Regions from separate parts of the Streptacidiphilus sp. PB12-B1b genome, predicted to be linked through region 1. Evidence: riboswitches for the same ligand, from Rfam matches in the RefSeq annotation. Region 1 holds a riboswitch; the other holds the start of a gene.
The links. A riboswitch is a leader RNA that binds a small molecule or an ion and turns the genes downstream of it on or off. The one in region 1 is predicted to bind ZMP and ZTP.
Positions count from the first base shown of each region.

Region 2: it holds a riboswitch for ZMP and ZTP, as region 1 does, so the genes downstream of both, glyA (serine hydroxymethyltransferase) here and GXW83_RS17595 (bifunctional 5,10-methylenetetrahydrofolate dehydrogenase/5,10-methenyltetrahydrofolate cyclohydrolase) in region 1, are expected to answer to the same signal.

Region 1 is NZ_CP048405.1:3,935,833-3,943,204, reverse strand. Features, by position in the region: partial or broken gene GXW83_RS35350 (IS5 family transposase) at 404-987, opposite strand; gene GXW83_RS17595 (bifunctional 5,10-methylenetetrahydrofolate dehydrogenase/5,10-methenyltetrahydrofolate cyclohydrolase) at 1,134-1,967, opposite strand; ZMP/ZTP riboswitch at 2,016-2,101, opposite strand; gene GXW83_RS17590 (NAD(P)/FAD-dependent oxidoreductase) at 2,156-3,277, opposite strand; gene GXW83_RS17585 (TetR/AcrR family transcriptional regulator) at 3,373-4,098, shown strand; partial or broken gene GXW83_RS17580 (oxidoreductase) at 4,186-4,323, opposite strand; gene GXW83_RS17575 (hypothetical protein) at 4,522-5,034, opposite strand; gene GXW83_RS17570 (hypothetical protein) at 5,360-5,845, shown strand; gene GXW83_RS17565 (hypothetical protein) at 5,984-6,199, shown strand; gene GXW83_RS17560 (hypothetical protein) at 6,285-6,632, shown strand; gene GXW83_RS17555 (nitric oxide synthase oxygenase) at 6,780-7,372, opposite strand, start outside.
Region 2 is NZ_CP048405.1:6,830,443-6,837,814, forward strand. Features, by position in the region: gene glyA (serine hydroxymethyltransferase) at 1-1,262, opposite strand, end outside; ZMP/ZTP riboswitch at 1,316-1,404, opposite strand; gene GXW83_RS29650 (malate dehydrogenase) at 1,495-2,484, opposite strand; gene GXW83_RS29655 (XRE family transcriptional regulator) at 2,780-3,754, opposite strand; gene GXW83_RS29660 (hypothetical protein) at 3,940-4,542, shown strand; gene GXW83_RS29665 (DUF3017 domain-containing protein) at 4,625-5,140, opposite strand; gene GXW83_RS29670 (bifunctional methylenetetrahydrofolate dehydrogenase/methenyltetrahydrofolate cyclohydrolase) at 5,127-5,978, opposite strand; gene GXW83_RS29675 (DUF2752 domain-containing protein) at 6,207-6,746, shown strand; gene GXW83_RS29680 (RDD family protein) at 6,872-7,372, shown strand, end outside.

The DNA.
Region 1 (7,372 bases):
TCTCGCTCTGAACAGCCCAAGTGTGCGCCGATCCTCATCCGTCGGACGAGATAGACCATCCGGGCGACCCGTTTCCACGAAAGCGGGTCACCGCGATGACGGGCCGGGGCACCGCTGCTATCGCGCAAGCCCCCTGCTTGCGGTGCCGGTCCGTGGACTTCGCGAGCCCGCCGTTCCCCTGCCGAGCGGGTCAGGCCCCGACGGTTCGGGCTGCGGTGATGCCGATGAGGACGGCACCCAACCCGGCGACACGGTGGAGACGGCACTCCCGATGGCCCGTACCGCCTGTCCGGTGCGGGCGGAGTGCACGGTCTCCCAGGAGAACGTCGAGTACATGGTGAGCGCCCCGCACAGTCCGCGACACCTTGCGGGGTCGGGCACCGGCTAGGGTCTTTCTTTTGGATCAGCGGGCTGACCAGATGTAGATGCCGGCGATGTGGAGTCCGGCCCGGTAGACGGTGGTGGTCTTTTCCTAGCGGGTGGCCGGTCCGCGCCAGTTCTTGAGGCGGTTGATGCAGCGTTCGACGGTGTTGCGGTTGGCGATCTGGTTGGAGGGTTGTGGGATCACTGCCCGGATGTGGCGTCTGCGCGGGTGGTCGCGGATCACCTGGGACGAGTACCCGGTCGGCCAGGACCGTGAAAGGCCGGGTGCGGGGGCGGCCGACCGCTCTGGGGACGCGCAGGGCGGCCATGACGTGCTCGAACGCGGGCGCGTCGCCGGCCTGGCCGGGTGTGAGGTGGAAGCACGGCGGGCGGCAGCGGCTGTCCGCGGCGAGGTGGACCTTCGGGGTCAGCCCGCCACGCGGGCGTCCGATCGCGTGGCGGACCCGTTCGCTGGCCGGGGCCCTTTGTGCGGGCCCTGGCGGCGTTCTGGTGCGCACGCACGATGGTGGAGTCCACCGCGACGACCCGCTTCAGGTCGCCCTCGGTATCGGCATGGGCGAGCAGCGCGGTGAAGACCCGCTCCCAGGTGCCGTCGATCGCCCAGTTTCGCACGAGCGATCCAAAAGAAATGGCCTAGATCCAAAAGAAATGGCCTAGTCGGAAGGCGCTACCGCTGAGGTGACCGGGGCGGCCTCTATCCCACCGCTGGCCGAGCAGGGCAGCGCCGAGCAGGACCAACAGCGCCTGGGTCAGGGCCGGACGAGCTGACGTTCCGCCGCGTCGACCGTCTGCGCGAGGAGGACGGCGATGGTCACCGGGCCGACACCACCGGGGACAGGGGTGATCAGACTCGCCCGGTGGCGCGCGGTCTCGAAGTCAACATCCCCGACGTTGCCCGGGTTGTACCCCGCGTCGATCACTACGGCACCGGGCTTTACGTCCGCCCCGTTGATGAAGCGCGGCCGGCCAACCGCGGCAACCAGGACGTCAGCCCCGCGCACGATCGAGGGCAGATCGACGGTGCGGGAATGGCAGTAGGTCACCGTGGCGTCCTGCCCGAGCAGAAGCATGCCGACCGGCTTGCCCAGGATAGGACTGCGTCCCACCACGACGGCGTGCCTGCCGGTGAGGTTGACGTCGTACTCGTCCAGCAGGCGCATGATCCCTCCGGGCGTGCAGGATACGAAGCCGGGCAGCCCGAACCCCATCGCCGCGAAGGAGTGCATGGTGACGCCGTCGACGTCTTTGTCCGGCGCGATCGCCTCGAACGCGGCGCGCTCATCGATGTGCGCCCCCACTGGGTGTTGCAGCAGGATGCCGTGCACGTCCGGATCCTCAGACAGTTCGGTGACGGCCTCCACCAGGCCGCTGCTGCTCACGGAGGCGGGCAGAGCCACATGCCTCGAGCGGATCCCGGCCTTCGCGCAACGGGCCTGCTTCATCCGCACGTACGTGACCGAGGCCGGGTCCTCTCCGACCAGCACGGTCGCCAGACAGGGGGAGACCCCCGTGCGCCGACGGATGTCCACGGCGGCTGCCGCGCTGTTCTCGATGATTCGACGGGCGAGATCCGTACCGTCCATCAGCCGCGCCTGCTGCGTCTCCACCACGTGCCACTCCTGAGCTCCACAACGAGGTGCCCAGGCGCACGGCATCGACGAGGCGTCAGGCCGCTCCCCGGTGGTACTCCACCTCAGCGCCAGTCACGACCCGAGCTCACAATACCTGCGAATATCAGCCGGTTGGCCCCGTCCACACATCCTGACAACTGCTACAGCTTCGCTTCGGGGGCGAAGGCGGGCAGCTTCTCGAGACTGCTGCGCACGGCCTCGGCGCCGTACTCGAACATCTGGCGCTCGTAGGCGTCGACCGCGCTGAGCAGATCCTGGCGGCCTTCATTGGTCTCGACCAGGCAGCGGCGCAGCAGGTCGGCATCGCGCAGCGCGGTGTTCGCACCGTTGCCGCCGGTCGGGGAGGTGGCGTGGATCGCGTCGCCGAGCAGTGTGGCCGGGCCGGACGCCCAGCGCTCACCGGGCTTGACCACCCGGATGGACAGCAGCGTGCTGTTGTCCGGGTCGGCCTGCTCGATCAGCGCGCGCAGCTCCGGGTGCCAACCTTCCATCCTGGACAGCACGGCGTCCTGCGCGGTCAGCTCCCCCAGCGAGCCGTTCGGCGGCAGGATCATGGCCCACCGCACGTAGTCGCCGATGTCGGGCAGCGTGACCTCGGGGGCCAGTTGCTCGGCGGCCTGCTTGGGCGGGGTACGGAAGCGCATGGCGCCGAGCAGCAGGCTGACGCCGTCGCCCGTGATCTTCGAGCCGTAGGCCTTGGACAGGCCGGCGAACTCGTCGGTCAGCGGGGTGCGGCCGATGACGAACCGGACGCCGGTGTCGGTCGGGGTGGTCTGCGGCGACAGCACCCCGCGGACCGCGGAGGTGACGCCGTCCGCGCCGACGAGTAGGTCGGCGGTGGCCGGGTCGCGGCGGGCGAACCGGGCTCGGACCTTGCCGTCGGCCAGCACGTCGTAGCCGGTCAGCGCGGCGTCGGTGTGCACGGTGAGGCCGGTCAGCAACAGGTGTCGCAGCACCTGCCGGTCGACCACGATGCCGGTCCGGCCCGCGCCGAGCCTGCCGATCGCGTTCAGCTGCGGGTCCAGGACCAGCTGCTCGGCGGAGGCGTCCATGATGATCTCGTCCAGCAGCGGGTGCCAGCGCGTCGGCAGGCAGTCGCGCACCGCCTGGAAACCGGTCGGGTTCAGCACGAGCCGGTAGCCCTGGAACCGCGCGACGATCCCCGGGTCGCGCTCGAACACGTCGGCCTCGATCCCGGCACCACGCAGACCCTGGGCGAGAGCCAGGCCTCCCAGACCGGCTCCGACAACGGAAACTCGCATCACACACCTCCGAGACACCGAAACGAACTTTGTTCGTCCTAACGATCTAAGTTCTACTCAACGAACTAAGATCGTGTCAAGCTATAGTGGCGAGCATGTCCGCTGATCCCCGCCAACGCCGTGCAGCCCGCCACGCCCAGCCCGCAGCGCAGGCCACAGCGTCGGCCCCCCGCAAGAAGCCGATCACCCTTGACCGGATCACCGACGCCGCCCTGGAAGTCGTCGCCACGGAGGGGTACGACGCGCTGACCATCCGCCGGGTCGCCGCCGTGCTCGGCACAGGTCCGTCGTCGCTGTACGCGCACATCGTCAGCAAGGACGAGATCGACGATCTGCTGATCGGCAGGCTCTACGCCGAGGTCGTGCTGCCCGAACCGGACCCGGCCTCCTGGCGCGAGCAGCTGCTCGGGGTGTACTCGCAGATCCGCGACCTGTACCTGAAATATCCTGGAGTCTCGCGCGCCGCGCTGGCCGTGGTGGCGGCCAACCTCGAAACGCTGCGGGTCGGCGAAGGAATCCTGGCGATCATGCTTGCGGGCGACGTCGAACCGAGGACGGCCGGATGGGCCCGCGACGCGATGTCCCTCTACGTCAGCGCCTACGCACTGGAGCAGTCACTGGTCCAGCAACGGCGCCAGCGCCAGGATCAGGAATGGGTGCTCAGCCACGAGGAGTTGCTGGACCGCTTCACCGCACTGCCTGCCGAGCAGTTCCCGCAGACTCGACGCCATGCCGCCGAGCTGATCTCCGGCACCGGACACGACCGCTTCGAGTTCGCCCTCGGCCTGCTCATGAACAATCTGCAGCCCGCATCCGGTTGACCTGCGGCGTGGGGTACGGCTGAGCGGCACGGCCATGATCCCGGCGTTGTTGATCAGGACGTCGATCGTGCCCGACCACTGGGCCGCGAACCGGCGGATCGAGGCGAGGTCGGACACGTCGAGCTCACGTACCTCGGCGCGTCGTCCCGGGAATGTCGCGGCGACCGCCCGCCCCTTGTCCACCGAGCGGACGGCGAGGACCACGAGCGCGCCTACCCTGGCCATTCACGTGCGGTGATCAGGCCCGCCTGCTCAGACAGAGCGGACCTGAGGGCGTGCATCGGGCGGCCGAGCGCTGCATGCCCGCCGACCTCCGGGAAGGCGCACGCCGTCTGGACCGTGCTGGGCGCCGGAGCACCCGGAAGGGGGCACCCGCCCCGCGCAGTCGTGCAGAGCGTGGCGGGCGCGCCGTGACCGTTTGCGTCAGGTGCCGCTGGCCCACAGGGCGGTGCCGGAGCAGGTGTGGTTGCCTCCGTTGGGCGCGTAGAGAACCATGTTGCCGTCGGTCTGGAAGCACACGTAGGCGCCGTAGTTCCGGTGGTCTGTCCAACCGGTGCCGGTCTGCCACTGGAGGTAGTCGGCGCTGTTGTAGATGAGGAGGTTGCCGTTGGTTGCCATCACGATGGTGTTGGGCGAGCCGGTATTGGTCCCGGAGGCCCAGACCGGCGTACCGCCGTTGTTGTAGATGACGAAGTTGCCGTCGTTCTGGCTGGCGAACATGTAGTCGCCCGCGCAGACGTAGCTCACGGAGGCCATGGACTGTCCCGGCAGCAGGTAGTGCACGGGGCTGTTGCTGTTGCTGCAGGGCGTCGAGGTGAACGCCGGGGCTGCCTCGGCGACCGCAGGGGTGAGAGCCACCGCCGCCACGGCGGTGAGGGCCCCGGCCGCGAGTGTGGCGGCGAGGCGAGTGCGCATGCGGTTGAGCGGTTTGATCACGGGTCAGGTCCTTGTCTCGGAGCGGGCGGCGAGGCCACCCACGGGCGGGAGATCCGCCCGTACCGTCGATGCTCCAGCGCCGCGGCCGTGCGGACATCGGGCACCGGCCCCCAGGTTCTCGCCAGCGGCCCGTATGAACAGCACGCCGGGCCAGGACCGCCGCCACCGCACCGCCCCACTCCCCCAATGCCGCACGTCTGCCGCAGCCCCTCGCCAGCGCCGCCCCCAGCCCCGGACCGACGATACCCAAGGAGACCGTGAAGGCTGACCTTCTGCTGCTGGCGTGTGATGCGGCGGGTCAGCTCGTCGTGGAAGTAGGCACGTCATGCACTCCTGGGATTCGCTGACGATCGCCGAACAGACGCTCATGCGTCGTGCCTTCTTGGGGTACTCCCTGGCCGGGTTGGTCCAGAACTACGGCGTTGCCCTGCGTTGGGCCGGTGCTGCGGAGGCTCCGCCCCTGCGCAGCTTCACCGGGGATGAGCAACGCGCCCTGGTCCCGCAACTCGCCGGCGTGGCCCTTGATCTCGCCGAACGCGGGTTGCTGACCGTCCACGAGCACGAGGAGCGCCTCTCCCAGGGCCTGTCCCGCCTGGTCACCCGCGCGCTCGCCGCCACCGGCCGCCGCCCCGCCGTGCCCACGGAGGACCTGACCCGCCTGCTCGTCGCCCTGTCCGAGGGTCTGACCGCGCTCCAACTGATCCAGAGCACCCGTGACCACGCCGTCCAAGGCCTCTGCCGACGCCTCACCCCGTACCTGATCCAGGCCCTCACCGAATCAGCCACCGAGAACGACAGCACCTCTGACTGACACGGAGGCCTTCCCGGACGATCATGCCGCCGCCGGCTTCTCTGCGCCGGCTGTCCGAACCTCACCGGCAGACGCGTGTAAGCCATCCTTCCGGGTGAGTTGAAGCTGATCTGCGGCATGCGCCGCTAGGCTCGGCTTATGAGCAAGCCGCAACGATTCCCTGGAGATGAGCCGCCTCTCCCCCACTCCCCTGCTCTCGCGGTGGCCTGGATCGGCGCTGTGGTCTCGCTCGCCGTGGGAACCCTCGTCGGTGCGGTTGCGGGCCGCTGGTGGATCGGCGCCGCAGCCGGCCTGGTCATTGCGATCATGGCCACGATGTGGTTCCTGCTCCACGGATGGCAACGCCAGAATTAGACGAACTACTCACCTTCCAACGCGCCGAGCGGGACAGCCAGCATGTTTCCCCAGCCTCGGGCCTCTTGCCGGATAGGACCGCGTCGTGATCGACCAGACCCCGCAGCACACCGATTCACCGGACCTCCCCTGCGCCCGGGCCGCCATCGCAGACTTCTTCGATGCCGAGGTCGACAGGAGAGAAGCCGACCTCGACAGGGCTCGGACGCAGGTGGCCGAGGCGCAGCGGCGGCGGCAGGAGGTCCGGGACGGCGACCGGCTCACCGACAGCGAAGTGATGGCGGTCCACCAGCGCGTACAGGACGCCGGCGCGGATATCGGCCGGGCACTGGAGGCGGGGGCGTGCGCATTCACCCCGGACGACATGGAGGCGGTCTTCGCCAAGGCAGCCACCGTCAAGCGGGGCCTGATTGCTGACGGTTACCAGTTCTGAAGAGGACGGCCGGCAGGGCCCCCGCGGCCAGATCTGTACCCCCAACGATCAGCCGATCACACGGGAGGCCCCCGACGGAGCGATCGCCTACTTCGGTCCCGGGGGTGCCTTTCCGACGTCCGTGCCGAAGTCTGCTGCCGGGAGCGGTCAGTGCGTGTCGGCTGCAGATGCGTGGTGGACGAACGCGGTGTGCGGATGGGGGTTGGGCGGGTCGTAGTAGCGGTGGAAGACCGGAGTAGCCGAGGCGGAGATCGGGGGAACGATCCAACTCCAGTCGGCGGCGACGGTGCGGCCGTGCTGTTCCTCGCGTTCGATGTGGGTCAGGAAGCGGGCTGATTCGGTGTGGTGGTCCGTGATGGTGACGCCCGCCTGCTGGTAGGAGTGGAGGACGGCCAGGTTGAGTTCGACCAAGGCGCGGTCCTTCCACAAGGTGCGGTCGCTGCTGGTGTCCAGGCCCAGGAGCTGGGCGACGGTCGGCAGGAGGTTGTAGCGCTGGGTGTCGGCGAGGTTGCGGGCCCCGATCTCGGTGCCCATGTACCACCCGTTGAAGGGTGCGGTGGGGTAGGTGACGCCGCCTACGCGCAGGGCCATGTCGCAGATGGCGGGGACGGCGTACCAGCGCAGCCCGAGGCTGGCGAAGGCCGGGTACTGGGGATGGGTCAGCGGAACCTGGAGGACAGCGTCGGACGGCAGCTCGTGGAAGCGGGGAGTATCGTCCCGGCCCGTTCGGGTCAGCAGGG
Region 2 (7,372 bases), 2.9 Mb from region 1:
TTGACCTCGGCGCGGACGGCGGCCAGGGCGTCCTCGTCGCCGCTGCGGGCGGCCAGAACCGCCCGGTCGATCCAGGCGGCGACGGCGGCCATGGCGCTCCGCGGGATGCCGCGTGAGGTGAGCGAGGGCGTGCCGATCCTGATCCCGGAGGGGTCGAACGGCGTGCGGGTGTCGTACGGCACGGTGTTGTGGTTGACCACGATCCCGGCCCGGTCCAGAGCCTTGGCGGCGACCTTGCCGGGGACGTCCTTGCCGGTCAGGTCGATCAGCAGGAGGTGGTTGTCGGTGCCGCCGGAGACCAGGTCGAAGCCGCGCGCCGCCAACTGCTCGCCCAGCTCGCGGGCGTTGTCCACCACCTGGTGCGCGTAGGCCCGGAACTCCGGCCCGGACGCCTCCTTCAGCGCCACCGCGACCGCCGCCGTGGTGTGGTTGTGCGGGCCGCCCTGGAGCCCGGGGAAGACGGCCCGGTCGAGGGCGCGGGCGTGCTGCGCGGTGGACATCAGCAGGGCGCCGCGCGGACCGCGCAGGGTTTTGTGGGTGGTGGTGGAGATCACGTCCGCGTGGCCGACCGGGCTGGGGTGGGCGCCGCCCGCGACCAGACCGGCGATGTGCGCGATGTCCGCGACCAGGACGGCGTCCACCTCCCGGGCGATCTCGGCGAACGCGGCGAAGTCGATCGTCCTCGGGACGGCGGTGCCGCCGCAGAAGATCAGCTTCGGGCGCTCCTTCAGCGCCAGCTCCCGGACCTGGTCCAGATCGGTCCGGCCGGTGTCGGCGCGCACGCCGTAGCGCACGCCGTTGAACCAGGAGCCGGTCGCGGAGACGCCCCAGCCGTGGGTCAGGTGGCCGCCCATCGGCAGGGCCATGCCCAGCACGGTGTCGCCCGGCTTGAGGAAGGCCAGGTAGACGGCGAGGTTGGCGGGCGAACCGGAGTACGGCTGGACGTTGGCGTGGTCGACGCCGAACAGCGCCCTGGCCCGCTCCACCGCCAGCGTCTCCACCTGGTCGATGTTCTGCTGGCCCTCGTAGTAGCGCTTCCCGGGGTAGCCCTCGGAGTACTTGTTCTGCAGCACCGTGCCGGTCGCCTCCAGGACGGCGGCGGAGACGTAGTTCTCGCTGGGGATCAGCCGCAGGGTGTCGGCCTGCAACTGCTCCTCGGCGGCGACGAGCGCGGCGATCTCGGGATCGGCCTCGCGCAGTTCGGGGTGCCGGGTCTGCTGGGGGTTCGGGTGCTGGGGGTTCGGGTGCTGCTGCTCCGTCATGGCGGGGCCCCTCCGGGTCATCCGCTCCGTACGACTGTCGTACTGGAGGTCGACCCGGGTGCCCAGGCGGACGGCACACCGGTGGTCCTGCTCGGCCGCTCCCTCGTGGTTCCCTCCACGTGCGCCAGTCGCGGCCGCACCAGCCTAGCGGCGATCCCGGGAAACGCCCGTGCCCTGTCCGCTGGGCGGGACAGGGCACGGGCAGAGCGGCTGACGGATCAGCGGGCGGCGCTCAGATCAGGCCGAGGCCCTTGACCGCGTCGCGCTCCTCGACCAGCTCGTTGACCGAGGCGTCGATCCGGGCGCGGGAGAAGTCGTTGATGTCCAGGCCCTGGACGATCTCGAACCTGCCGTCCTTGGCGGTGACCGGGAAGGACGAGATGAGGCCCTCGGGCACGCCGTAGGAGCCGTCGGAGATGACACCGGCGGAGGTCCAGTCGCCCTCGGCGGTGCCGTTGGTCCAGGTGAAGACGTGGTCGATGGCGGCGTTGGCGGCCGAGGCGGCCGAGGAGGCGCCGCGGGCGTCGATGATCGCCGCGCCGCGCTTGGCCACGGTCGGGATGAAGGTGTCGCCCAGCCAGGACTCGTCGCCGATGGCCTTGGCCGCGTTCTCGCCGTTGACCTCGGCGTGGAACACGTCCGGGTACTGGGTCGCGGAGTGGTTGCCCCAGATGGTGAGCTTCTTGACGTCGGCGACGGAGACGCCGAGCTTCTTGGCGAGCTGGGCGACCGCGCGGTTGTGGTCCAGCCGGGTCATCGCGGTGAAGCGGTCGGCCGGTACGTCCGGCGCGTTGCGCTGGGCGATCAGGGCGTTGGTGTTGGCCGGGTTGCCGACGACCAGGACGCGGATGTCGTCGGCCGCGTGGTCGTTGATGGCCTTGCCCTGCGGGCCGAAGATGCCGCCGTTGGCGGAGAGCAGGTCGCCGCGCTCCATGCCGGCGGTGCGCGGACGCGCGCCGACCAGCAGGCCGACGTTGGCGCCCTCGAAGCCCTTGTTCGGGTCGTCGAAGATGTCGATGCCGGCCAGCAGCGGGAACGCGCAGTCGTCCAGCTCCATTGCGGTGCCCTCGGCGGCCTTGACGCCCTGCGGGATCTCCAGCAGACGCAGCTTCACCGGGACGTCGGCGCCCAGGAGGTGGCCGGAGGCGATGCGGAAGAGCAGCGCGTAGCCGATCTGGCCGGCGGCACCGGTGACGGTGACATTGACGGGAGTGCGGGTCATGATGACGTCTCCTGCTGGATACCTGGTGGAGGTCAGGTTTCGGCCGCAGCAGACTGCGCGGTCGAGGCCGGGTGGCGGTCTCGGACCGGTCGGGCACGCCCGCGTAGAGCCAGTCCCTGATCTGTCTCTTGATCTCAAGAGATCCCCGCCAGGTTATCCCAGAGCCGGGGGTGCGTGCGCCTCCTGGCCGGGTCTGCCCGCGCGGCCTTCGTCACGTTTCCCGAACGGCCATACCGGATCGGCATGAAGGCAGATCAGCACGGTACTGACGGCGTGGCGCCCGGCGCCCCCGCGGTCAGCCGGGGCCGGACGGCAGGTAGGTGAGCACGCGCGGGGGGCCGCCCGGGTCGTCCGTGCCCGCGCACGCCTGGACGTCGTCCACGACCGCGCACGCCTCGGCCCGGTCCGGGCTCCCAGCGGCCAGTATCGGGCTGTGGTCGGCCGACGCGGAGGCCCCGGCGACGGGGACGGTCGCCAGCACGCTGCCGTTGTCGCCGCTGATGGACAGCGAACGGAGGGTCATGCCCCGGGTGCCGCCCTGGGCGTGGGTCCAGACCGCGCCGCAGCGGGGGCTGTAGCGCAGCTGGACGATGAGCGAGTCCACGTCCACCGATCCGGCCACGGTGGCGCCCCGGTCGCAGCCGGTGGCGTACGGGTCGCGGCCCTGGCAGGAGGAGCCGGAGCAGCGGCCGGCCGTGAGCGCGTCCTGGTCCGGGCGGCCGGGGTGGCCGGACAGGCCCGGGCTGCCGCCGACGTCCGCCCCGGGCCACAGCGTCGGGGCGGCGATCACCCCGGCGGCGGCCAGCAGCAGTGCCCCTCCGGCCAGGGCGAACACAGGAACGAGGGGTCGCCGGGGTGTCGCCGACGGCCTGCCGGGCACAACCAGGGGCAGCGGGTCCGGCGCCGGGAAGGCCGTCGGCCGGACGGCGACCGGCACCGGCGGCGCCGGACGGACGGCCGGGACCAGCGCAACCGGCGGCGGAGCGGCGGGAGGCAGCGGATCGGGCAGCCAGGCCGCCTCGGCGACCTCCCACAGCAGCATCAGCCGGGGCGCGTCCGCGCCGGTGATCCGGCCGAGGCCGGCCACGGCGGCGCGCGGCGGGAACTTCGTCCCGTTGAGGTAGCGCTGCCAGGCGGACTTGCTGCAGGCGGTGGCCTCGGCCAGCGACTGCAGGCTGCGCCCGCTGCGGTCCTTAAGCAGGCGCAACTGCTCCACCAGCCGCCGCACATCCGGGTCGAGGCTGTCCGGCAACTGCTGCCAGTGGGTCACGTCCCACCTCCTGTCCCAGTTTCCTGAACTCGACGAGACGTCCCAGCAGGTCACAGCCTGGGACGTCCCATCTTGTCCCAGATTCGGCTTCCTGGTTACCGCTTTTGTAGTCGGTTGGCAACTCTTGGTCACAGGAGGGGCCACCGCGACCGGGCTGGCCTCCCGCCGCTGGGAAGGATGTTCTCGTGTCCGTACGTTCTGCAGGGAAGCGTCTGGCCGTGGGGGCCGCGACGCTCGCCACCGGCTTCGGCCTGCTGCTCTCCGTCGCCCCCGCCGCCTCCGCCGCCACCGCCCACACCCCCTGGGGCCCCTGGAACGACTGGGCCCAGCAGGGCACGGTCGCGGCCGGTATGCCGTTCCGGCACCACCACTGCGTGCCGCTGTTCGAGCGGGCCGACGGCCCGGGCGCGCCGCTGGTCGAGCTGGCCCCGGCGCTGGCCGACCGCCCGGCGATGCGTCCGGGGGTGCGTCCGGTGGCCGTCCGCTCGGTCCGGCACCACGGCCGCCGGCACCACCGCCACCACGCGCGCCGGGACCACTTCGTCCGCAGCCACGCCGTCCGCTACCGCGGCGCCGGCTACCAGGCGGCCCGTTACGACCTCGCCGCCTCGATGCACCGCACCGCCGCTCCGCGCGCCGCCGTCCCGCTGGCCGCCCGTCCGATGGGCCTGCAGAGCTACGCCGCCGGGCACCACGGCTGGGACCGGGGCTGGGACCACGGCCTGCGGCACCACCACCGCCACCACCGGGGCCACCACCGCCTGCACCAACGCCTGCGCCGCGGCTGACGGCCGGCCCCACACGACGGCGCCCCGCCCTCCGCGCACAGGTACGCGGTGGGCGGGGCGCCGTCGCCGGTTCCCGGTGCGGTCAGCCTCCGCCACGCCCCAGGAAGCGGGCGATCTCGTTGACGAAGGGCAGGGTGATCACCGGGTCCGGCTCGGAGGCCAGGGCCAGCAGGATGATGGCGACCCCGAGCACCCCCATCACCAGTACGTCGGTGAAGCGGCTGCGCACCGCCAGCATCCCCACGTCGGGCAGGGCGACCCGCAGCACGCAGGCCAGCAGCAGGGCGGCTCCGATGGTGACCACGCCCGGCCGGAACTGGTTCAGCGCGGTGACGGCGAGGCCGACGCCGACCATGGTGAGCACGATGACGATCGGCCACTGCCGTACCGGCACCGGGTGGCCGCTGCCCAGCGCCGCGGCCGACCCCTCGGGGGGGTAGGTCCCGGTGGTGGCGACCGGGTGGCGGCGGGACTTCGGCCTGGGCGCGTCGGCCCCGCCCGCGTCGGCCGTGCCGCCCGCCCCGGCGGTGTCCGGCGCTGCCGAAGCCTCGGGCGCGTCGGGCTCCGCCGGGGTTTCCGACGACTCAGCGCGCGGCACGCTCGGCCGCCTCGACCACGTTGGACAGCAGCATCGCCCGGGTCATCGGCCCGACACCGCCGGGGTTGGGCGACAGCCAGCCCGCGACCTCGGCCACACCCGGGTGGACGTCGCCGACCAGGCCGGTCTCGGAGCGGCTGACGCCGACGTCCAGCACCACCGCGCCGGGGCGCACGTCCTCGGGCTTGACCAGGTGCGGCACACCGGCGGCGGCGATGATGATGTCGGCCTGGCGCAGGTGGTGCGACAGGTCCCGGGTGCCGGTGTGGGTGAGCGTGACCGTGGCGTTCTCGCTGCGGCGGGTCAGCAGCAGGCCGATGGAGCGGCCCACGGTGATCCCGCGGCCGACGATCACGACGTCGGCGCCGTTGATCTCCACCTGGTGCCGCCGCAGCAGCTCGACGATGCCGTTGGGCGTGCACGGCAGCGGGGCGTCGATGCCCAGGACCAGGCGGCCCAGGCTCATCGGGTGCAGCCCGTCGGCGTCCTTGTCCGGATCCATCAGCTCCAGGACGCGCTTCTCGTCCAGGCCCTTGGGCAGCGGCAGCTGCACGATGTAGCCGGTGCAGGCCGGGTTCTCGTTCAGCTCGCGGACGACGTCCTCGACGTCCTGCTGGGTGGCGTCGCCGGGCAGCTCGCGCTGCAGGCTGGCGATGCCGATCTGGGCGCAGTCGCGGTGCTTGCCGCGTACGTAGGAGTGGCTGCCGGGGTCGTCTCCGACCAGGACGGTGCCGAGGCCGGGCGTGATGCCCCGCGCCTTCAGCGCTTCGATCCTTACGGCGAGCTCGGACTTGATCGCGGCGGCGGTGGCCTTGCCATCGAGAATCTGGGCGGTCATGGAGCCATTCTCCTGGATGACGGGGGGTGGCGGGCAACCAGGGCCGGTCCGGGCCGCCCGGGACGGACGCCCGGGGTCCGGTTGCAGTATCGGCACAGTTCCGCCGGGCCCCGCTCCGGCGCTGGACAGCGTCACCGGAGAAAGCCACCATGGGGCGCGAGAATGCGCTGCCTCCAGAGTCGCCCGCGAGGACGGGCTCGACCGCAGCGCAACGTACTCGGGGGGAACGTGAGCAGCTCGTACCAGCCAGTGGTGGTCCCACGCGACCGGCCACCACTGGATCAGCCGCACGGCCGCCCTTCGTACCACGAATCGTACAGCGCGCCGGACGGCGCCCGGGGGACCGCGCCGGGCCTGCGCCGGTCCCTGCGGGCCCGCTGGGCGCGCTTCGCCCGCTCACCGTACGCCGCCCCCGGCCAGGTGCTGATGCGCGGCACGGGCGCGGGCGTGGTCGCCCTGGTCGCCGCGGCCGTGCAGGCGCACGACAACCCCGGCGTGCTGTGCCCGCTCCGCAGGTTCACCGGCATGCCCTGCCCCGGCTGCGGCAGCACGTCGGTCTTCATGGACCTCGGCGCCGGGCATGTCGGCGCGGCGGTCCTGGCCAATCCGGTGACCGTGCTGGTGGGCGTCTGCCTGCTCTTCGCCCCGCTGGGCGGCGGCGCCTGGTGGTGGCGGCAGACGGCCCGCCGCCAGAACACCGTCATCGCGGTCGCGGCGGCCGTCTCCTGGGTGTGGCAGCTGCACCGGTTCGGTTTCCTGCCCGTCTGAGCGTCCGCCCGCTCCCCTGATCCCACCGCGCGTCAGCAGGGCCGGCGGTACACCCCGCCGTCCCCCGCCCCGCGCGTTCCCGCAAGATGTCCTGCCCGCTCCATTTCCTGCCCGGAGGCAGCTCCATGAGTTACCCGCCCGACCCCAACAACCCGTACGGCCAGCCGCAGCAGCCCAACCCTTACGGCCAGCAGCCGCCGCAGCCCAATCCCTACGGCCAGCAGCCGCCCCAGCCCGGCTACGGCTACCCCCAGCAGCCGCCGCAGCCGCAGCCGGGCTACGGCTACCCGCAGCAGCCGCCGGCCGACCCGTACGCCCAGCAGCCCGGCTACGGCCAGCAGTCGCCGTACGCCTACCCGCAGCAGCAGGACCCGTACGCCGGCTACCAGGACCCCTCGGGCTTCTACGCCAGCTGGATAGCCCGCGTGGGCGCGTTCCTGATCGACCACATAGCCATCGGGCTCATCCCCTACGGCCTGGTCTTCGCGCTGGCCCGGCCCACCACCACGATCACCTATGACAGCGCCGGCGCCATTCATTCGACGACCAGTGGCAGCCAGGGGCTCTACTTCTTCGCCGACTTCATCGCCTTCGTCGTCGTCGCGGCCGTGCTGGCCTGGATGAAG